3 regions of the Protaetiibacter intestinalis genome follow, and region 2 is predicted to be linked to each of the others. Evidence: predicted binding sites of a transcription regulator. Region 2 holds the regulator's gene; each other region holds the start of a gene.

Region 1 (7,326 bases), 820 kb from region 2:
TCGCCGCGGGAGATTCGGGCGCCGTGCGCCGCACCGGGCGGCGCTTCTTCGCCGGCGCGGGTGGCTCGACGAGCTCCTCGACGGAGGTCTCGAGGGGCGTCTCGACGACCTCGTCGGCAAGCTCGTCGACGGGGGCCTCGACCGTCTCCTCGACGAGGAGCACGACATCCTCCGGCGCCTCGATCGCCTCGACGGGCGGCTCCGGCCGCTCGAGCACCGTGACATCCGCGGCCGTCGGGCGGGGCGGGTCGACGTGCGGCTGACCGCTGCGCGCCCGGGAGGCGGCGGAGGCCGATCCACGGCGCGCCGACGAGCCCGAGGGGCGTCGGCTGGAGGTTGTGGGGGTGGTCGGCTCAGACTCCACCGGTTCACCGTATCAACTGCTCACGCACCGCCCGAGAGCCTCCCAGCGAGATCATCCCCGAGGATGACTCGCGACGTCATAGAGTCGGGAAGCCGGTTATCACGAATAGAGAACAACCGGTGAACTCCCCGTGACTTCCCAACGACGATCGATAAAATCCACTGAGCACAACGGCGTGTCCTGAACCATCGCCCGCAGGTGAACGACACCTGAGCGACACCCAGTCGCACGGGCCGCAGAGACCACCGAGGAGACCCCGTGACCACGAACATCGTGATCCTTGCCGCCGGAATGGGCAGCCGTCTGGGCCGCTCGCTTCCGAAGCCGCTCACCGAGTTGAACGACGGCCGCACCATCATGCAGCAGCAGTTCGACAACATCCACCAGGCGTTCGGTCGCGACGTCAAGGTCACGATCGTCGTCGGCTACAAGCTCGAGCACATCATCGAGGCCTTCCCGCACGCGAACTTCGTCTACAACGAGGCCTACGACCAGACCAACACCTCCAAGAGCCTCCTCCGCGCCCTCCAGGCCACCAAGGACGCCCCGGTGCTCTGGATGAACGGCGACGTCGTCTTCGACCCCGAGGCCCTCGTGCGTGCCGGCGACCTGGTCGCCCGCGACCAGAGCTTCGTCTCGGTCAACACCGCCAAGGTGTCCGACGAGGAGGTCAAGTACACGACGGATGCCGAGGGCTTCATCCGCGAGCTGTCGAAGACGGTGCGCGGCGGGCTCGGCGAGGCCGTCGGCATCAACTTCGTCTCCAGCCGCGACAAGGCCGCCCTCGTGCGCCAGCTGCAGCGGGTCGACGCGCAGGACTACTTCGAGCGCGGCATCGAGCTCGCCATCGAGCACGACGCGGTGCGCTTCGAGCCGGTCGACATCAGCGACCTGTACGCGGTCGAGATCGACTTCGCCGAAGACCTCGAGCGCGCCAACCTCTTCGTCTGAGCGGCCGCCGCTCCTGCGGGGGTTTCGATACGCGCCTGCGGCGCTACTCAACCAGCGGGGTTCGCGCGCATTAGATTGATGCGGTGACCTCCGCCGCGCTCTCCCGACGCGACTGGTCGCCGTTCACCCGGTACCGGCGCTCGCTGTGGCTGCTGACCACCCGCGACCTCAAGGTGCGGTACTCGACCTCGTTCCTCGGGTACTTCTGGTCGATCCTCGACCCGCTCGTGATGAGCGGCATCTACTGGTTCGTGTTCACCCAGGTGTTCCAGAAGACCGTCGGCCACGAGCCGTACATCGTGTTCCTGCTGTCGGCACTGCTGCCCTGGATGTGGTTCACGGGCGCGATCTCGGACTGCACCCGCGCGTTCACGCGGGAGGCGAAGCTCATCCGCTCGACGACGATCCCGCGCACCATCTGGGTGGCGCGCCTCGTGCTGTCGAAGGGCATCGAGTTCGTCGCGAGCATCCCCGTGATCATCGTGTTCGCGATCTTCACCACGGCAGAGCTCCACTGGGAGGCCGTGTACGCGGTGCTCGCGATCGTCCTGCAGGCGATCCTGACGCTCGGCATCGGCCTGATGGTGGCCCCGCTCGTGGTGTTCTTCCGCGACCTGGAACGCGCCGTGAAGCTCGTGCTGCGGTTCCTGTTCTACGCCTCGCCGATCATCTACGGACTCGACGACCTCGCCGACATCGGGCTGTCGTTCTGGGGCTCCTTCAACCCGCTCGCCGGCATCTTCACCCTGTACCGGGCGGCGTTCTTCCCGCAGCAGCTGGACTGGTTCGCGGTGGCGGTGAGCGCCGGCATGAGCCTCGTCGCGCTCGGCATCGGCGTCGCCGTCTTCCAGCGCACCATCCGCACCGTGCTCAAGGAGATCTGATGGCGCCCGCCGCACGCGATGCGCCCGTCATCTCGGTGACGGATGCCGGCATCCGGTTCAAGCGCAACCGCTCCTCGCGCCGCAGCTTCAAGGACCTCTTCGCGGGCCGCAACCGCCGCAGCAGGCCGGGCGAGTTCTGGCCGCTGCGACACGTGAGCTTCGACGTGCACGCGGGCGAGGCGATCGGCGTGGTGGGCCGCAACGGCCAGGGCAAGTCGACCCTGCTGAAGCTCGTGGCGCAGGTCGTGTACCCGGATGAGGGCGCCGTCGCGGTGCGCGAAGGCGTCGCCCCGCTCATCGAGATCACGGGCGGCTTCGTCAACGACCTCTCGGTGCGCGACAACGTGTACCTGACGGCGGGCCTGCACGGCATGACGCGGCGCGAGATCGACCAGCGCTTCGACGAGATCATCGAGTTCGCCGAGATCGGCGACTTCGTCGACACCCCCTACAAGCACCTCTCGAGCGGCATGAAGGTGCGCATCGCCTTCGCCGTCATCTCACGGCTCGAGGAGCCCATCATCCTCGTCGACGAGGTGCTCGCGGTGGGCGACAAGGCGTTCCGCGAGAAGTGCTACACGCGTATCGAGGAGCTGCTGGCGGGCGGCCGCACGCTGTTCTTCGTCTCGCACAGCGAGCGCGATCTGCTGCGGTTCTGCACGCGCGGGCTCTACCTCGACAAGGGCTCACTCGTGCTCGACGCGCCCATCCGCGAGGTGGTGGACCGCTACAACGCGGACTACGGCGTGGTCTGACGGGTTCGCGACGCCCGCCGCGGTGGTGATTCCGGTCGGCTCGCGTAGCGTGGAGTCGTGCAGGCTCCCCCGGATGGCGTCGAGGGCGCGGCGCCCACGTCGGCGCCGGGCGGCGAGCTGGTGCCCGTCGTGACGCCATCGCAGGTGCTGCCGGGTGACACGGGTCCGGCGCCGGGCTCCCCCTCGGGCGAGGCGTCTCCCGCATCCGGGTCGGTCACGGGGGCTCGCGTCGACGCGATCCTGGATCGCATCATGTCGGTGCACCGGCCGGCGGTGCTCGCCCATCTGCGCGGCATCCGCTCGAAGTACCCGGATGCCTCCCCGCAGGAGGTGCTGCGGATCCTGGAGCGGCGCTACCTGACGACGGTGACGGCGAGCGGTGCCGGGGTCGGGGTGGCGGCGGCGGTGCCGGCGGTGGGCACCGGGGCGGCGCTCGCGATCTCGGGGGCCGAGACGGTGCTGTTCCTGGAGTCGACGGCGCTCTTCGCGCAGTCGGTGGCGGAGTTGCACGGCATCCCCGTGGAAGACCCGGATCGCGGACGCGCACTCGTGCTGGCGATGGTCGTGGGCGGGCCCGCGCAGGAGCTCATCACGCAGTTCGCGGGGCAGGCGACCGGCAGCGGGCAGTCGAAGCCGCAGTTCTGGGGCGCGCTCATCGCGAAGAACCTGCCGCGCACGGCGGTGACGCAGTTCATGGATCGGGTGCGCAAGGTGTACCTGCCGCGGATGATGGCGTCGGCGGGCGGGGGCATGGTCGCCCGGGTGCTGCCGTTCGGCGTGGGTGCCGTGGTGGGCGGCACCGCGAACCAGCTGCTCGGGCGTCGCGTGGTGGGCACGGCGCGCACGGCTTTCGGTCCGCCGCCGTACGTCTTCCCGGCGTCGACCGCGCCGAAGGTGGTGGCGCCGGGGCCGCGCCCCTCGCGTCGCGCCGAGCGGGCTGTGGCGGCCGGCGAGCGCCGTGCGATCCGCGCCGCCCGCAAGCGCCAGCCGCCGCCCCCGCCGTCGGTCGAGTAGCGCCCGCGGCGCGTGCGTCGAGACCGGGCGGACTCAACCGGCGCGAGAGTGCCGGTTGCGCGCAAGGTCGCGTTGCACGGGACTCTTGCCCGGCATGGGGATGGGTCTGCGTGCCGGGTCGACGCCCTCGGGCGGGATCAGCACGAACGCGCCCGAGCGCTTCTCGATCTCCCAGCCTTCGTTGTGGATGCGGAGGTGGTGGTACCGGCAGAGGAGGATGCCGCGTTCGACGCTCGTTCCGCCGCGATCCCGCTCCCAGTGGTCGATGTGGTGGGCCTCGACCATGCCGGCGCTGCGGCCGCAGTCGCCGAAGCGGCATCCGCCGTCGCGGATGGCGAGCGCCACGCGCTGCTTCGCTGTGTGCAACCGCCGAGTGCGGCCCACGTCGAGCGGGTTGCCCGACCGGTCGACGGTGATCTGCTGGACGCCGTCGCTGCAGAGGTGACGCTCGACGGTGTCACGAGAGACCGGGTCGGGCTGTCCGGCTACCCACCCGTGCCCTGTGGGCTGGTCGAGCTGCTCACGCGTCACGACCAGCTGCACCGCCGCACCGTGGACCCCGAGCAGTTGTGAGGCGTCGACGCCGGATCCGGCGCGAAGGAGGTCGAGGAACACGTCGGAGGCGAGTTGCTCGGGGGTGCGCGGATCGAGTTCGATCTGCTCGGCCGCCGCGCGCTGGCCCGGGTCGACGAAACGGGGACCGCCGCGCTTGGGCGAGGTGACGCGGTCGTAGAGATCGGTGACGTAGGCAGCCGACTCCGGATCGAGCAGCCACGAGAGTCGCGTCATCCCGTCGGGCTGGGGCAACAGCCGCAGCGCACGCTGTGCGAAACGCTGCCGTTCGCGGTCGGCGATGCCGGCCTCGTCGAGTTCGTCGCGCAGTTCCCGGGCGCGACGGAACACACGATCGGCATCGGGCACCGCGAATGACGACGCGGCTTCGGCGCAGATCGTACGGGCGGCATCCGTCAACTGCTCGACACTCACCCCGTCGGCGGGATCGCCGAGCCCACGCCGGATCGAGGCGACATGCTCGGCCCCGAACACCCCCGCGCGAACAGCCTCGGCGACTGGCCGCATCCACGACGCCGTGGGCACGACGATCTCGCCCGTGCGGGCGTCCGGAAGCTCGGCGGCCCCGTGGAGCGCCTGCCCAGCCCGCACCGCCGTCTTCACTTCGCGCATCGTGGCGCCGGTATGGGCCCGCAGGAACTCCTCTGTCGTGCGGTGGCCAGCCCGCTGGGCGAGCCCGTCGTAGCCGAACGCGGGTGCCGAGCGCCGGGCGATCTCACCCGCCACGAGCGCCCGGTGGCCGTCGAGCGCACGCTGCACCTCGCCGATGAGACGCGACACCTCGAGAAGCGCCGCGTCGTCGCTGCCGCGGTAGTCGGCCACCTCCGCCGGAAGACCACGCAGGGCCGCGAGGTGCCCGTGGAGCGTGTCGACCAGTTCGAGGGTTGCCATGCAGTCATTCTCCCACATTCGTATCTATGTTCCCATAGGGTGCAGCGAACTCAATTCAACAAAGGATTGAAGGTTGAACCACTCCTCCACAGAACGGCCGCAACCGATCCATCCATAGAACATGCGTTCGAGTCAGTGGCCGCACCTACCGTGCGCGGCATGGAGCCGTACCGCGTGCCTTTCACCTTCGACCGCAGCCGCGCGCCGCACTTCCGGCTGCGCAACACGGGCAGCGAACCCGTGCGCGGCGTGACCGCGACGCTGCTCGGCCGCGGCGTGATGCCGGCGGGTCCCCCGCGTGCCCTGCAGCCGGGCGATCAGCTCGAGCTGGTGGTGCGCGGCGACGACCTCGCCCGCGAGACGACGCTTGTCATCCGCTGGCTGCGCCCGAACGGCGAGGAGTACCTGTGGCGCGTCGCGTTCTGAGGTGCGGGCTCAGCCGTTGCGGCGCTTCTCGCGCAGGAAGTCGGCGACCGTGTAGCTCGACTTCGAGGGAGGCAGGTCACCGAGCCCGAGCCCCGTCACGAGGTCCGCCGGGTCGCGCTCCATGACACCCGCGAGCCGCACGATCGTGTCGAGCGTGGGGTTGCCGATGCCGCGCTCGATCTTGCCGTAGTTGGCGACGTTCATCCCCGCGAGATTCGCGAGCTCCATCTGCGAGACGCCGAGCTCCTGCCGGGCCTCCTTCAGCCGCTCCCCCACGATCCGGGCGGCGTTCGAGGAGGCTGCGGCTGGCACCCCTCATGCCTACTGTTCGGATGTCTCTGCCACGAGATTGCTTAAGCATCACTGCTTTAAGCATGATGTCTGTGTGCCGCACGTTGTCTTCCCCCGGTGTCGGCCCGGAGCCCGCGCGTGAGCAGCCTTGGCTCGTTCGTCTGGCAGATCGCCGACCAGCTCCGCGGCGTCTACAAGCCGCACCAGTACGGCGACGTCATCCTGCCGATGACGATCCTGCGACGTCTCGACTGCGTGCTCGAGGGCACGCGAGCGAAGACGGATGCGATCCTCGCCGAGCACGCCGACGACGCGCGACGCGACGCCCTCATCCGCCGCACCACCGGCCTCCGCTTCTACAACGCGAGCCCGTGGACCTTCGCCCGGCTGCTGCAGGATCCGGACGGCCTCCGCGCGAACCTCGTCGACTTCATCGCGGGGTTCTCGAAAGAGATCGACGTCTTCGAGCAGTTTAAGTTCGAGAACGAGATCCACACGATGGCGGAGAACAACCGCCTGCTGCTCGTGGTGCAGAAGTTCGCCGGGCTCGACCTGCACCCGGATCGCATGTCGAACGCCGAGATGGGCGACCTGTTCGAGGAGCTGATCCGCAAGTTCGCGGAGGCGTCCAACGAGACCGCCGGTGAGCATTTCACCCCGCGCGATGCGATCCGGCTGATGGTCGACCTGCTGTTCGCGGGCGACGACTCGGGGCTCACCGACGCGGGCACCGTGCGCTCCGTGTACGACCCGACCGCCGGCACGGGAGGCATGCTCTCGGTGGCCGAGGAGCGCATCCTGGCGCTCAACCCCGATGCCCGTCTCGCGCTCTACGGGCAGGAGATCAACCCTCAGTCGTACGCGATCTGCAAGTCGGACATGATCGCGAAGGGGCAGGATGCATCGAACATCCGCCGCGGCGACACCCTCGCCGACGACCTGTTCGCCGGCACCCGCTTCGACTACGTGCTCTCGAACCCGCCGTACGGCGTCGACTGGAAGGCCTCGCAGGAGGCGATCAAGCTGCACGTGCAGCAGGCGGGCGAGGCGAGCCGCTTCCCGGGCGGGCTGCCGCCGATCAGCGACGGGCAGATGCTGTTCCTGCAGCATGTGGCGACGAAGCTGCGGCCCAAGCACGACGGCGGGGGCCGCGCCGGCATCGTGCTGAACGGTTCGC
Region 2 (7,326 bases):
TCGGGCGCGGCAAGGTGCAGGAGCTCGCCGACATCGTCGCCGCCCTCGGCGCCGACACGGTCGTCGCCGACACCGAGCTCGCCCCGAGCCAGCGCCGTGCGCTCGAGGACGCCGTGCGCGTCAAGGTCATCGACCGCACGGCCGTCATCCTCGACATCTTCAGCCAGCACGCCAAGTCGCGCGAGGGCAAGGCGCAGGTCGAGCTCGCGCAGCTCGAGTACCTGCTGCCGAGGCTCCGCGGATGGGGTGAGTCGATGTCGCGCCAGGCGGGTGGTCAGGCGGCGGGCGGCCAGGGCATGGGAAGCCGTGGCCCCGGTGAGACCAAGATCGAGCTCGACCGGCGCCGCATCCACTCCCGGATGGCGAAGCTGCGCAAGCAGATCAAGGGCTTCGCGCCGGGTCGTCAGGCGAAGCGCGCCAACCGCGACCGCTTCCAGGTGCCCGCGGTCGCGATCGCCGGCTACACGAACGCGGGCAAGTCGAGCCTGCTCAACCGCATCACGCGCGCGGGCGTGCTCGTCGAGAACACCCTGTTCGCGACGCTCGACCCGACCGTGCGCCGCAGTCGCACCCCCGACGGGCGCGTCTTCACGATCGCCGACACCGTCGGCTTCGTGCGCAACCTCCCGCACCAGCTCGTCGAGGCGTTCCGCTCGACGCTCGAGGAGGTCGCCGCCTCCGACCTCGTGCTGCACGTCGTCGACGGCAGCCACCCCGACCCGGCCTCCCAGCTCGCGACCGTGCGCGACGTGCTCGGCGACGCGGGCGCGCGCGAGGTGCCCGAGCTCGTCGTGTTCACGAAGGCCGACCTCGTCGACCCCGACCGCCGCATCCTGCTGCGCGGCCTCGAGCCCGACAGCGTCTTCGTCTCCGCCCGCACGGGGGAGGGGGTCGAGGAGCTGCTCGAGGAGGTCGGCAGGCGCCTGCCCGCGCCCGACGTCGAGCTCGAACTGCTCATCCCCTACGACCGCGGCGACCTCGTGGCCTTCGCCCACGACCGCGCGCGCGTGGTCGAGACGCACTACGAGGAGGGCGGCACGCGGATGCGCGTGCAGGCGAGCGAGGCCGTCGCCCACCAGCTCGAGAGCGGCGTGCGCGCACCGGCGTAACGGCACGTCACGCGCGCGTCGACGGGTTACCCTTGACGGGTTGTGCGCCCGCACGACAGGAGCGACAGCCGAGCCCGGCATCCGCCCCGTGGTCCCGCCTGCCCGCGGAGAGACGGAGGATGCGATGACGGCAGCTGCGCCCGCCGCGTGTCCGACGTTCTCGTTCGAGCTCTTCCCGCCGCGCGACGCGGCGGCGGAGGCGGCGCTCGTCGGCTCCGCCCTGCCGGCCCTCGTCGCCGCGGGGCCCGAGTTCATCTCCGTCACCTACGGGGCGAGTGGATCCACCCGGGGGGTGTCGCTCGACGTGCTGCGGCGGCTGCTCGCCACCCCTGTGAAGCCCATGGCGCACCTCACGTGCGTCGGGTCCTCCTACGCCGAGGCGAGCCGCCTCATCCGCGAGTTCCTCGACGCCGGCGTCACGAGCTTCCTCGCCCTGCGGGGCGACCCGCCCGCGGGAGTGCCCGAGGAGGAGATCTTCCTGGGCGACCTCGGCAGCGCGGGCGAGCTCGTGCAGCTCATCCACCGCGTGCAGAAGGAGCGGGTGCCCTTCCGCCAGGTCGAGCTGCCGGGGCTGCCGGGTGCGAAGCGGATCGCGTCGGGCGAGAAGGTGACGATCGCCGTCGCGGCGTTCCCGAACGGCCACCCGCGTTCGCGCTCGCGCGCCCAGGACCTCGACACCCTGCTCGCCAAGGAGGCGGCGGGGGCGAACCTCGCGATCACGCAGCTGTTCTTCGAGGCGGACGAGTTCCACGCCTTCGTCGCCGACGCCCGCGCCGCAGGGGTCACCATGCGCATCCTGCCCGGCATCATGCCCATGCTGAGCGTCCCGCGGCTGCGTCGCATCCTCGAGCTCACGGGCGAGCGCGAGCCGACCGCGCTGCTGCGCGCGCTGGAGGCGAGCGACGACCCGTTCTCGGTGGGCGTCGACCACGCGATCCGTCTCGGGCGGGCGCTGCTCGACGGCGGCGCGCCGGGCCTGCACCTGTACACCTTCAACCGGCACGAGGCACCGCTCGCGGTGCTCGACGGAGCCGGACTCCTGCCCCTCACCACCCCGACCGGAAAGACATCATGACCGCACCCTTCCCCACCGGAACGATCCTCGGCTACCCGCGCATCGGGCGCCGTCGCGAGCTCAAGCGCGCCGTCGAGGCGTTCTGGGCCGGCCGCATCGACGCGGACGAGCTGGAGCGCACCGCCGCCGAGCTGCGCGGCATCACCCGGGAGCGTCTCGTCGGCCTCGGTCTCGGGCGGGGTGACTCCTCGATCCCCGAGTCGTTCTCGTACTACGACCAGGTGCTCGACGCCGCCGTCGCCGTGGGCGCCGTGCCGACGCGCTTCGCCGACCTCGTGGATGCGGACGGCGCGGTCGACCTCGCCGGCTACTTCACGATCGCGCGCGGCGAGGGCGAGCGCGCCCCGCTCGAAATGACGAAGTGGTTCGACTCGAACTACCACTACCTCGTGCCCGAGATCGGCCCGGAGACCCGGTTCCGGCTCGCCGGGGATCGGCTCGTGCGCGAGGTCGCCGAGGCGAAGGCCGCGGGCTTCGTGACGCGCCCCGTGATCGTCGGTCCCGTCACCTTCCTGCTGCTGTCGAAGGCGAGCGACGAGGCGCCCGAGGGCTTCGCACCGCTGTCGCGCCTCGAGGACCTGCTGCCGGTCTACCGCGAGCTGCTCGCGGAGCTCGCGGCCGCGGGTGCCGAGTGGGTGCAGCTCGACGAGCCCGCGCTCGTCTCGGAGTCGCTCGGCACCCCGCGCGGCGAGGTGCTCGCGGCGGCGCAGACCGCCTACGAGTCCCTCGGCCAGGGACGGCCTCTCGGCATCCTCGTCGCCGCCCCCTACGGCTCGCTCGACGACGCCCTGCCCGTGCTGCAGGCCGCGCCCATCGACGCGATCGCCCTCGACCTCGTCAAGGGCGAGGTGCCCTCGGGCGCCACGACCGACAAGGTGCTCGTGGGCGGCGCGATCGACGGCCACAACATCTGGCGCGGCGACCTGGCGGCCGCCTTCGGCAAGCTCGAGAAGCTGCGCGAGGTGGCCGGCACGGTCGCGGTCGGCACCTCGACCAACCTCTTCCACACCCCGCACGACGTCGCCGACGAGCCCGAGCTGCCGGCGCAGCTCGTGAGCTGGCTCGCCTTCGCCGACCAGAAGGTCGGGCAGGTGGCGACGCTCGCCCGCGGCCTCGCCGAGGGGCGCGCGGCGATCCAGGCCGAGCTGGATGCGGCATCCGCCGCCCTCGAGGACCGTCGCACCGCCCCGGGCGTGCGCGACGGCGCCGTGCGCGGCCGGGTGGCCGAGCTCGACGACGCGGCCTTCGCGCGCGGCGACTACGCGCACCGCCGCGCCCAGCAGGACGTCGCGCTGCGCCTCCCGCCGCTGCCGACCACGACGATCGGCTCCTTCCCGCAGACGGGCGACATCCGTCGCGAGCGGGCGCGCCAGGCGAAGGGCGAGATCACCCGCGACGAGTACGAGGGCTTCCTGCAGCAGGAGATCGCGGATGTCGTGGCCCTGCAGGAGCGCATCGGCCTCGACGTCATCGTGCACGGCGAGCCCGAGCGCAACGACATGGTGCAGTACTTCGCCGAGAACCTCGACGGCTTCGCGGTGACGCAGAACGGCTGGGTGCAGTCGTACGGTTCGCGTGCCACGCGCCCGTCGATCCTGTGGGGCGACGTCTCGCGGCCGGCGCCCATCACGGTGCGCTGGTCGACGTACACCCAGGGGCTCACCGAGAAGCCCGTGAAGGGCATGCTGACCGGCCCGGTCACGATCCTCGCCTGGTCGTTCGTGCGCGACGACCAGCCGCTCGCCGACACCGCCTACCAGGTGGCGCTCGCCCTGCGCGACGAGATCGGCGACCTCGAGTCGGCGGGCATCGGCGTCATCCAGGTCGACGAGCCAGCGCTGCGCGAGCTGCTGCCGCTCAAGAAGCGCGACCAGGGGGCCTACCTCGACTGGTCGGTCAGGTCGTTCCGCCTGGCGACGAGCGGCGTCGAGGACCGCACGCAGATCCACACCCACCTCTGCTACTCGGAGTTCGGCGTCGTGCTCGACGCGATCGACGCGCTGGATGCGGACGTCACCTCGATCGAGGCGGCCCGCAGCCGCATGGAGGTCGTGCCCGAGCTCGAGAAGAGCGGTTTCGGCCGCGGCATCGGGCCGGGCGTCTACGACATCCACTCGCCGCGCGTGCCGAGCGTCGAGGAGGTGCGCGACCTCATCGGGATCGCCCTCTCCTCGATCCCGGAGCGTCAGCTGTGGATCAACCCGGACTGCGGGCTCAAGACCCGCGGCTACCAGGAGACGGTCGCCTCGCTCGAGAACATCCTCGCGGCGACGCGGGAGGCGCGGGCGGCGCTCGGCGCCTGATCCGCCGGGGCGGTGCTGCGTGCCGGCTCAGACCGAGCGCAGCACCGCCACGACCTTGCCGAGCACCTCGGCGTCGTCGCCGAGGATCGGCTCGAACGCCGTGTTGCGCGGCAGCAGCCAGGTGTGGCCGTCGCGCTGCCGGAACACCTTGACGGTCGCCTCGCCGTCGAGCATCGCCGCGACGATCTCGCCGTTGTCGGCCGTGCGCTGGGCGCGCACGACCACCCAGTCGCCGTCGCAGATGGCGGCGTCGATCATCGACTCGCCGGAGACCTTGAGCATGAACAGCTCGCCCTTGCCGACGAGCTGGCGGGGGAGCGGGAAGATCTCCTCGACCTGCTGCTCGGCCGTGATCGGCACGCCCGCCGCGATGCGCCCGACGAGCGGGACCATGGCGGCGTCGCCCACGGGTGCGCTCGGCGCGTCGTCGGAGGCGCCGGGGACGTCGATGAGCACCTCGAGTGCGCGCGGGCGGTTGGGGTCGCGCCGCAGGTAGCCGGAGAGCTCGAGCTGGTTGAGCTGGTGCGTCACGCTCGAGAGCGAGGCGAGCCCGACGGCGTCGCCGATCTCGCGCATGCTCGGCGGGTAGCCGCGCGTCTGGACCGAGCGCTGGATCACCTCGAGGATCGCGAGCTGCTTCTCGCTGAGGCTCTTGCGTCGCCGCGTGGCGGGGCGGGCCTCGAGGGGGCTGCTGTCGCTCATGTGGACTCCCGGGTGCTCGGGGGATGCCGATGTCGGTGGTCCGTGATCGGATGCATCCCGTGATCGAAACTGTATCCGCCTCGGCGGGTGCAGGCAAACATTCATTCGAGTGTGTCGCGGGATCGGATCGGCTTTCCTCCCGATTCGCAGGAATTCTCTCGAAAGACTTGAACAGATGTTCGATCGAAGATAGATTCGGAACACAGCTTCGCATCCGGCCTCCCGGCCGAGGCCGGATGCGGCAGCTGTCCACGATCCGCAGGAGGCATCCCATGAGCACCGTCGCCCTCGGCACCGCCGGCACGCACCCCCGTCTGCGCCTGACCCGTCGCGGTCGCGTCGTGGTGGGCGCCCTGCTCGCCACCCCGATCGCCGCGGTGCTCGCGGTCTCCGCGCTGTCTCCCGCGCAGGCGGGCTCCACCCCCTCCACCGCGAGCTTCGACTACATCACGGTCGCCTCGGGCGAGTCGCTGTGGGATCTCGCCGCCTGGATCGCCCCCGACGCCGACCCGCGCGAGGTGGTCGACGACCTCGTCGAGCTCAACCAGCTCGGCAGCAGCCACGTGCAGCCCGGTCAGCGTCTGGCGATCCCCGCGGTCTACTCGGACTGACGGCCGGGCGCACGGGCGTCCTCATTAGAATCGCCGGGTGACCCGGCTCTCCGACCTCCCGATCCGCGACGACCTCCGGGGGCTGACTCCGTACGGCGCCCCGCAGAAGCACGTGCGGTACGCGCTCAACGTCAACGAGAACACCCACCCGATCCCGGAGCCGGTCGCACGCGACATCGTCGAGTCGCTCGCCCACGCGGTGCTCACCGCGAACCGCTACCCGGACCGCGAGTTCACGGAGCTGCGCGAGTCCCTCGCGGGCTATCTCGGCCACGGCCTGACCTCCGACCACGTCTGGGCGGCGAACGGCTCGAACGAGATCATCCAGCAGCTCCTGCAGGCCTTCGGCGGGCCGGGGCGCAGCGTGCTCGGCTTCCCGCCCAGCTACTCGATGCACCCGATCATCGCCGCGGGAACCGGCAGCCGCTGGATCCCCGCGGAGCGCGACGCCGACTACCGCATCAGCCCCGAGACGGCGGTCCGTGCGATCGAGCAGCACCGTCCCGACCTCGTGTTCCTCTGCGCCCCCAACAACCCGACCGGCACGGCGCTGCCGCTCGAGACGATCGCGGCCGCCTACGACGCGACAGACGGCATCGTCTTCGTCGACGAGGCCTACGCCGAGTTCATGCCGAAGGACCAGCCCTCGGCGCTCACCCTGCTGCCCGGGCGCGAGCGACTCGTCGTCTCGCGCACCATGAGCAAGGCCTTCGCCTTCGCCGGTGTCCGGCTCGGCTACCTCGCCGCAGACCCCGCCGTCGCGGACGCGCTGCGCCTGGTCCGCCTGCCCTATCACCTCTCCGCGCTCACCCAGGCGGCCGCCGTCGCGGCGCTCGCGCACGCCCCCGAGATGCTCGCCATGGTCGACGACATCGCCGCCCAGCGCGACCGGATGGTGGCCGAGCTCCCGGCGCTCGGCTACCGGCCGTGGCCGAGCCAGGCCAACTTCGTGCTCTTCGACGGCGTCGCCGACCCGCGCGCCACCTTCGAGGCGCTGCTCGCGCGCGACATCCTGATCCGCGACGTGGGCATCCCGAACGCGCTCCGGGTCACGGCGGGCACGGCCGAGGAGACGGACTTCTTCCTCGAATGCCTGGCGGCCCTCGGCCCCGGTGGGGCTCAGTAGACTCGCCCCATGAGCACGCACCGCACGGCACGCCTCAGCCGTCAGACGAGCGAGTCGAGCATCGAGCTCACCCTCGACCTCGACGGCACGGGGATCAGCGACATCCAGACGACGGTGCCCTTCTTCGACCACCTGCTCACGGCATTCGCGAAGCACGCGCTCGTCGACCTGACGGTGCGTGCCGAGGGCGACACCGACATCGACGTGCACCACACCGTCGAGGACACCGGCATCGTGCTCGGCACCGCGATCCGCCAGGCGCTCGGCGACAAGACGGGCATCGGCCGCTTCGGCGACGCGCTCGTGCCGCTCGACGACGCCCTCGCGCAGGCCGTCGTCGACGTCTCGGGGCGCCCCTACCTCGTGCACTCGGGCGAGCCGGCCGGCTTCGAGTACCACC
Region 3 (7,326 bases), 880 kb from region 2:
AGCACCTGGCGGGCGAGGCGGTCGGTGAGGTCGCCCGACTCGACGAGGGCGATCAGCTCCGACACGTGCAGCGGCGACACGAGCTCAGCCGGCTCCGCCGAGCGGCTGTTCGCGATGCGGGCGATCTCGCCCGTCCACCACTTGCGGGCCTGAGCGGGGGCGGCGCCGGCGGCGACCGTCTCCTCCACCTCCACCAGCAGTCCGGCGTTCTTCACGTCGCGGAACTCCAGGTCGGTGAAGCCCCACGCCTCCTGCAGGCGACGCCGGCGCACCGTCGGCGACTCCGGCAGCGCGGCACGCAGCTGCTCGATCAGCTCGGGGCTCGGCTCGATCGGCAGCAGGTCGGGCTCCGGGAAGTAGCGGTAGTCGTCTGCATCCGACTTCGGGCGACCGGCGGAGGTCACCCCGCGATCCTCGTGCCAGTGGCGGGTCTCCTGCGTGATCGAGCCGCCCGCGGCCAGAATCGCCGCCTGCCGCTGGATCTCGTAGCGCACCGCACGCTCCACCGAACGGAACGAGTTCACGTTCTTCGTCTCGGTGCGGATGCCGAGCTTCACCTCGGGGTGCGGGTCGATGGAGGCGTCTAGGTGGGTGGGGGTGGCGGTGGTCTCGAGACGCGTGCCGTCTTCGGCGGCTCGCTCCTCGACCACCTGAGAGGGGCGCTCCTCGACCACCTGAGTGGCGGCAGGCACGCTGCGGGGACGCAGGGAGACGTTCGCGTCGCAGCGGAGGTTGCCGCGCTCCATCCGGGCCTCCGAGATGCCGAGGGCGCGCACGATGTCGCGGATCGTCGAGACGTACGCCTTCGCCACCTCGGGCGCGCGGTGCTCGGCGCCGAAGATCGGCTTCGTCACGATCTCGACGAGCGGCACACCCGCCCGGTTGTAGTCGACGAGCGAGTACTCGGCACCGTGGATGCGTCCGGTCGCGCCGCCCATGTGGGTGAGCTTGCCGGCGTCCTCCTCCATGTGGGCGCGCTCGATCGGCACCGTCACGATGGTGCCGTCCTCGAGCTCCACCTCGACCGAGCCCTCGAACGCGATCGGCTCGTCGTACTGGCTGATCTGGTAGTTCTTCGCGAGGTCGGGGTAGAAGTAGTTCTTGCGGGCGAAGCGGGATGACGGGGCGATCTGGCACCCGAGGGCGAGCCCCAGCGAGATCGAGTACTCGATCGCCTTCTCGTTCACCACCGGCAGGCTGCCGGGCAGACCCAGGCACAGCGGCGTGATCTGCGTGTTCGGGCCGGCGCCGAAACCGCCCGGGGCGGCCGGGTTGGGGGCGTCGGAGAACATCTTGGTGGCGGTCGACAGCTCGACGTGCACCTCGAATCCGAGCACCGGCTCGAACAGCTCGAGCGCCTTGTCGAAGTCCATGAGGTCGGGCTTGGCCATGGTTCGATTCTAGGCGGGCGCCGCCCCCGCATCCGCCCGCCGTCAGCCGCCGCGGGGTCCGCGCAGCTCGATCGCGATCTGGGATGCGTCGAGGTTGGCGAGCGCGTTCTCCAGCACCTCGGCGTCGAAGGTGCCGTCGTCGCGCGCATCGAGCAGCGCCGTGCGCTGGGCCTGCAGCACCGCCATCCGGTACGTGCGCTGCTGCTCGAGCTGCTCGCGACTCGGGATGTCGCGCGCCGGCTCGGGCGGGGCGGGGATCGTGTCGGATGCCGTGCGCAGCAGCTCCATGAGCCGCGTCCACTCGGCGTCGGCCTCCGCCCGCGCCTCGACCTCGTCGCGCTTCGGCGTGATGCGGCGCACGAGCGGACCCACCGTGCCGCCCTGCACGAGCAGCGACAGCAGCGCCACCGCGAACGCGATCAGCACGAGCACCGAGCGCTGCGGGGTGTCCACCGGCAGGGTCTGCGCCGCCGCCACCGTGACGGCGCCGCGCATGCCCGCCCACACCACGACCACCCCGTCGCGCCAGCCGAGCGGGCGGCGCACGAAGTAGTCGATGTCGGCGAGGGCCCGCCGCACCCGCACCGCCAGCACCTCCACGTCGCGCGCCGTGCGGCGCCGCGGGCCGCCCGCGCCCGGAACGATCACGGCATCCCGCCGCGGTCTGCGGCCGGGAGTCGGCTGGGCGTTCAGCTCCTCGAGCGTCTCCCGCTTGCCCTCGGGCGTCGACATCTGCTCGCGCGCATCCTCGAGCCGGCCCCGCAGTCGCTCGCCCCGCCGCGAGCGCCGCCCCAGCACCCACAGCAGCGGTGCCACGTAGGCGGCGCGGATGAGGATCGTCAACACGAGCGCACCCACCGCGATGAGCACCGCGACGCCCGCGCCGGCGTGGTCGCGCTCCACCGCCTCCACGATGCCGGTCAGCTGCAGCCCCATCGTGAGGAACACGGCCCCCTCGAGCACGAACTCCACCGTGTGCCAGTTCTGCGCATCCGAGAGCCGGTGCTGCGGCGACAGCACGCGCGGCGCTCGGATGCCGGACACGAGCCCCGCGACGACCGCCGCGACGAGGCCCGAGGCGCCCGCGAGCTCGGCCGGCACGGATGCCAGGAACGGCACCGTGAACGAGATGACGGTGTTGACGGTCGCGTCGGAGATCCGCCGTCGCACCGCCAGGTTCAGCCAGCCGACCAGGCCGCCGATCGCCATCGCCACGAGCACCGAGTAGGCGAAGGTGCCCACCGTGCCCCAGAACGAGAACGCGGCCGCCGTCGCCACGATCGCCGTGCGCAGCACCACGAGCGCGCTCGCGTCGTTCAGCAGGCTCTCGCCGTCGAGCATCGCCACCGCCCGCGACGAGACCGAGGTGCGTTTGATGATCGAGGTCGCCACGGCATCCGTGGGGCTCACCACCGCGCCGAGCGCGACGCCCCACACGAAGCCCAGGTCGGGGATCACCAGCATGAAGAACACGCCGAGCAGCAGCGACGTGACCACGACGAGCACCACCGACAGGCCGCCGATCGCGCCGAACTCGCGGCGGAAGTTCATCGCCGGCATCGACACCGCCGCCGAGTAGAGCAGCGGTGGCAGCACCCCCTCGAGGATCCACTCGGGCTCGATCTCCACACCCGTCATCGCGGGCAGGAAGCTCGCCGCCACCCCCACCGCCACGAGCACGAGCGGCGAGGCGATGCCGAGGCGGCGGCCGAGCAGCGTCGAGGCGGCGATCACCACGAGGGCGAGCACGAGCACCACGAGCAGCTGCGTCATGCCGCCAGCCTCGCAGCCCGCGGATGCGGCGTCGAGGGCCCGCGCATCCGTGCGCTGTCACGCGCTGTCAGGGTGGTGGCGCCGCGCCACGGCCCGACGACTTATCCACAGATTCGGCGCCGAATATAGAACATATGTTCGAGACGTGGGATGATGGACCATGGCCTCGATCACCGACACCCTCGCCCGTCTGGGCGATGTGTCGACCCCGTTCACCGCTCCGGCGGTGGGGTCTTTGCGCGACGAGGAACTGCTCACGGCGCAGCGCGCCCTCGCCGAGGTGCGGCGGCGGCTGGATGCGGTCTCGACGGCGATCGCGGGCGAGATCGCCCACCGCTCGCGCCGCGAACTCGGGCACTCGGGACTCGCCCAGTCGCAGGGGCAGCGCACGGCCGAGGGCCTGATCTCGCAGCTGTCGGGGGGCTCCGCGCGCGAGGCGCGCACGTGGGTGAAGACGGCCGAATTGCTGCCCACCGCCCGCATCGTTCCGGAGGCTCCCCCGCTCGCGCCGTGGATGAAGGCGCTGGGCGAGGCGGTCGCGCAGGCCGCGATCTCACCCGAGGCGGCCGAGGTCATCCGCACGCGCCTCACCGCGGCGGCCCGTCCGGGCGCCGAAGACGCCCTCGCCGAGGCGGCGGCGCGGTTGGTCGCCGACGCCGCATCCCTCACCATCGAGCAACTCGTGGTGCGGGCCTCGCGATTCCGTGACGAGATCGACCTCGCCGGCATCGCCGAGCGCGAGCGGGAACTCCACGAGAAGCGCTTCCTGCGCTTCACGAAGCAGCCCGACGGCATGACGCGGGTGTCGGGCCTGCTCGACCCCGAGTCGGCGGCGATCGTGATCCCCGTGCTGGACGCGGTCACCGCGCCCCGCCGCAGCGGTCCGCGCTTCGTCGACCCCGCCGAGGCCGCGCGCGCAGAAGACCTCGTGCGCGACGAGCGCACCACCGAGCAGCTCGTCGTCGACGCCTTCGTCGACCTCGTCCGCCAGGGGTCGCGCGTCGACGACGGCACCCTGCTGGGAGAGCGCAAGCCCGCAGTCCGCGTGCTCGTCACCGCGAAAGACCTCGACGGGCGGAACGGGGCGGCCTACTTCGAAGGGCAGGCCGACGCGGTCTCCATCGCCACCGCGGAGCGGTTCATCTGCGCCGACGGGGCCATCCCCCTGCTGTTCGACGGTGACGGGCGGGTGCTGAATCTGGGGCGAGCGCAGCGGTTGTTCACCGAGAAGCAGCGGGTGGCGATCGCCGCCCGCGACGGCGGCTGCCTCATGTGCGACCGGCCGCCATCCTGGTGCGAGGCGCACCACATCGACCATTGGGAAGAGCATCACGGCCGAACAGACGTCGACGACGGAGTGCTCCTGTGCAGGTTCTGCCACCTGCTCGTGCACAACCGCGGGTGGCGCATCCGGCGCACGGGCGGCGACTACACGCTCGAGAAACCGGACGGCGACAGGGTGATCAGGGCGACGGCGTTGCCGACGCGCTCACCCGCACTGCAGCGGATGCGCGCGTCGGCCTGACGCCGCCACGCGGCCCGATCAGTGGGTCACGAAGTCGACCAGCAGCTCGGCGATCTCGGTGCCATGGGTGGCGAGGAAGCCGTGCGGGGCGCCCTCGATCTCCACATAGCGCGCGTTCGGCACGAGCTTCGCGAACGGGCGCCCGGTCGCGTCGATCGGCAGGATGTTGTCGCCCGTACCGTGCACGATCAGGATCGGGATGTCGAGCTCGGCGATCTTCGCCACGTCGGCACGGAAGTCGGTCGCCCAGGTCGGCACCGCCGCCCAGTCGGCCACCGCGCCCGAGCTGTAGGCCACGCGCTTGTCGTTGGCGACGTGCTCCTCCGAGATGCGGGTGCCGAGGTTCTCGTCGAGGTTGTAGAAGTTCTTGTAGAACTCGGTGAACCAGGCGTAGCGGTCCTTCTTCACGGTCGCGACCGTGCCGTCGATGAAGCCCTGGTCGATCGGGCCGTCGGGGTTGTCGTCGGCCTTGCCGAGGTACGGCTCCAGCGACGCCAGGAACGCCGCCTTCGACACCCGCTCGGTGCCGTAGGTGCCGAGGTAGCGGCCCACCTCGCCGGTGCCCATCGAGAAGCCCACGAGCACGGCATCCCGCACGTCGAGCGTCTCGAGCACCGTGTTCAGGTCGGCGGTGAAGGTGTCGTAGTCGAAACCGGTCGAGACCTGGGTCGACTGGCCGAACCCGCGGCGGTCGTAGCTGATCACGCGGAAGCCCGCGTCGAGCAGCGCCTGCTCCTGGGTCTCCCAGGAACGCCCGTCGAGGGGGTAACCGTGGATGAGCACCACCGGCTGGCCGCTGCCGCGGTCGTCGTAGTGCAGCTCGATCGGCGTGCTGTTCTCGGTGCCGACGGTGATGAAACCCATGATGTCCACTCCTTGCGAATTGTGAGAACGTACGTTCTCTGATGTCGATCACTCTAGAGAACGTCCGTTCTCAAGTCAAGCTATGATGTCGACGTGACGATGAACACCACCGAAACAACCGACCCGCGCACCCGCGTGGTGCAGACCGCCGACGAGCTCTTCTACGCCCGCGGCGTCTCGACCGTCACCATGGACCAGCTGCGCGACGCATCCGGGGTCTCCCTCAAGCGCCTCTACTCGATGTTCCCCTCGAAGGAAGACGTGGTCGTGGGCGTGCTCGAGCGCCGACGGTCCATCTGGACGGAAGGCGTGGAGAGCCTCATCGACGCGGCCCCCGACGCGCGCAGCAAAGTGCTCGCCGTGTACGACTTCCTCGCCGCCTGGTTCTGCGACGCCGACTTCCGCGGCTGCGTCTTCGTCAACACCTTCGCCGAGCTCGGCGCCACCTCGCCGCGCGTGGCGGCGGTCGTGCGCGAGCAGAAGGCCGCCTTCCAGCAGCGGATGGCGCAGCTCGTGACCCAGCTCGGCGGCTCGGAGCTACTCGCCGCCCAGCTCGCGATCCTCGCCGAGGGGGCGCAGACGACCGCCGCCATCTCGGGCGCCCCGGATGCCGCCGCCGTCGCCCGCGCGGCCGCGGAGACCCTCATCTCGGCCGAACTGTAGAACCCGGAAAGGCGTAGCCTCGGGCGCATGAGCACCTGGACCGAGGTCGACGACTACTTCGCCCGCCTGTTCCCCGACGACCCCGCCCTCGACGCCGCCCACGCGAGCTCGAGCGAGACCACGCTCCCCGGGGCGGATGTCACCCCGCACCAGGGCGCGCTGCTCGCCATCCTGACGCGCGCGATCGGGGCGCGGCGCGTGCTCGAGTTCGGCACGCTCGCCGGCTACTCGACCATCTGGCTCGCCCGGGCGGTCGGACCCACGGGCCACGTCGACACCCTCGAGCTCGACGCCGGCAACGCGGCCATCGCGCGCGTCAACTTCGATGCCGCCGGGGTGGCCGACCGCGTCGAGGTGCACCTGGGCGCCGCCGCCGACACGGCCGATCGCCTCATCTCCGAGGGCGTCGAACCGTACGACCTCGTCTTCATCGACGCCGACAAGCCCAGCAACCCGCTCTACCTCGCCGCCTCGCTGCGCCTCACGCGCCCCGGCGGCCTCATCATCGTCGACAACGTCGTGCGCGGCGGCGCCGTCGCCGACCCCGACGACACGACGGCCGCCGTCGAGTGCGTTCGCAGCCTCGTCGACGACATCGTCGCCGCGGGGCTCGAGGCCACCGCCATCCAGACGGTCGGCGACAAGGGCTGGGACGGCTTCGCCGTCATCCGAGTGCCCGACTGAGTCGGCTCAGAACGCGGCGTCGCGGATGTTGAGCACCGCGCGCCCGGTGATGTGGCCGTGCCGCATCTCGTCGAGCACCTCGTTGACCTCGCCGAACGGATGCTCGGTCGCGATCGTGCGCACCTTGCCGCGGGCCGCGAAGTCGAGAGCCTCCGCGAGATCCGCCCGGGTGCCCACGATCGAGCCGCGCAGTGTCGTGCCGCGCAGCACGGTGTCGAAGATGCTCACCGGGAAGTCCCCCGGGGGCAGGCCCGTGATCGACACGGTGCCGCCGCGGCGCACCATGTTCATCGCCTGGGCGAAGGCGCTGCGGCTCGGGGCCGTGACGAGCACGCCGTGCGTGCCACCCACCTCCCGCTGGATCACCTCCACGGGGTCGTCCTTCTCGGCGTTGACGACGATCGCCGCCCCGAGCTTCGTCGCCAG

The links. The regulator LexA, encoded in region 2, represses DNA repair genes until DNA is damaged. The targets are predictions, from matches to a motif close to TCGAACANNTGTTCGA.
Region 1: a site for LexA is predicted at 5,548-5,563, ahead of D7I47_RS10780 (HNH endonuclease signature motif containing protein). Genes of this name have one in related genera too.
Region 3: a site for LexA is predicted at 3,291-3,306, ahead of D7I47_RS10510 (HNH endonuclease signature motif containing protein). Genes of this name have one in related genera too.

What each region holds. Positions count from the first base shown of each region.
Region 1 is NZ_CP032630.1:2,281,745-2,289,070, reverse strand. Features, by position in the region: gene D7I47_RS10805 (ABC transporter ATP-binding protein) at 1-364, opposite strand, end outside; gene D7I47_RS10800 (phosphocholine cytidylyltransferase family protein) at 623-1,315, shown strand; gene D7I47_RS10795 (ABC transporter permease) at 1,399-2,199, shown strand; gene D7I47_RS10790 (ABC transporter ATP-binding protein) at 2,199-2,954, shown strand; gene D7I47_RS10785 (hypothetical protein) at 3,012-3,968, shown strand; gene D7I47_RS10780 (HNH endonuclease signature motif containing protein) at 4,002-5,432, opposite strand; gene D7I47_RS10775 (hypothetical protein) at 5,592-5,858, shown strand; gene D7I47_RS10770 (helix-turn-helix domain-containing protein) at 5,868-6,170, opposite strand; gene D7I47_RS10765 (type I restriction-modification system subunit M) at 6,288-7,326, shown strand, end outside.
Region 2 is NZ_CP032630.1:2,297-9,622, reverse strand. Features, by position in the region: gene hflX (GTPase HflX) at 1-1,109, shown strand, start outside; gene D7I47_RS00045 (methylenetetrahydrofolate reductase) at 1,234-2,184, shown strand; gene metE (5-methyltetrahydropteroyltriglutamate--homocysteine S-methyltransferase) at 2,181-4,487, shown strand; gene lexA (transcriptional repressor LexA) at 4,515-5,189, opposite strand; gene D7I47_RS00030 (LysM peptidoglycan-binding domain-containing protein) at 5,462-5,800, shown strand; gene D7I47_RS00025 (histidinol-phosphate transaminase) at 5,838-6,926, shown strand; gene hisB (imidazoleglycerol-phosphate dehydratase HisB) at 6,936-7,326, shown strand, end outside.
Region 3 is NZ_CP032630.1:2,222,995-2,230,320, reverse strand. Features, by position in the region: gene gatB (Asp-tRNA(Asn)/Glu-tRNA(Gln) amidotransferase subunit GatB) at 1-1,391, opposite strand, end outside; gene D7I47_RS10515 (cation:proton antiporter) at 1,434-3,164, opposite strand; gene D7I47_RS10510 (HNH endonuclease signature motif containing protein) at 3,325-4,689, shown strand; gene D7I47_RS10505 (alpha/beta fold hydrolase) at 4,708-5,553, opposite strand; gene D7I47_RS10500 (TetR/AcrR family transcriptional regulator) at 5,653-6,216, shown strand; gene D7I47_RS10495 (O-methyltransferase) at 6,244-6,900, shown strand; gene adhP (alcohol dehydrogenase AdhP) at 6,907-7,326, opposite strand, start outside.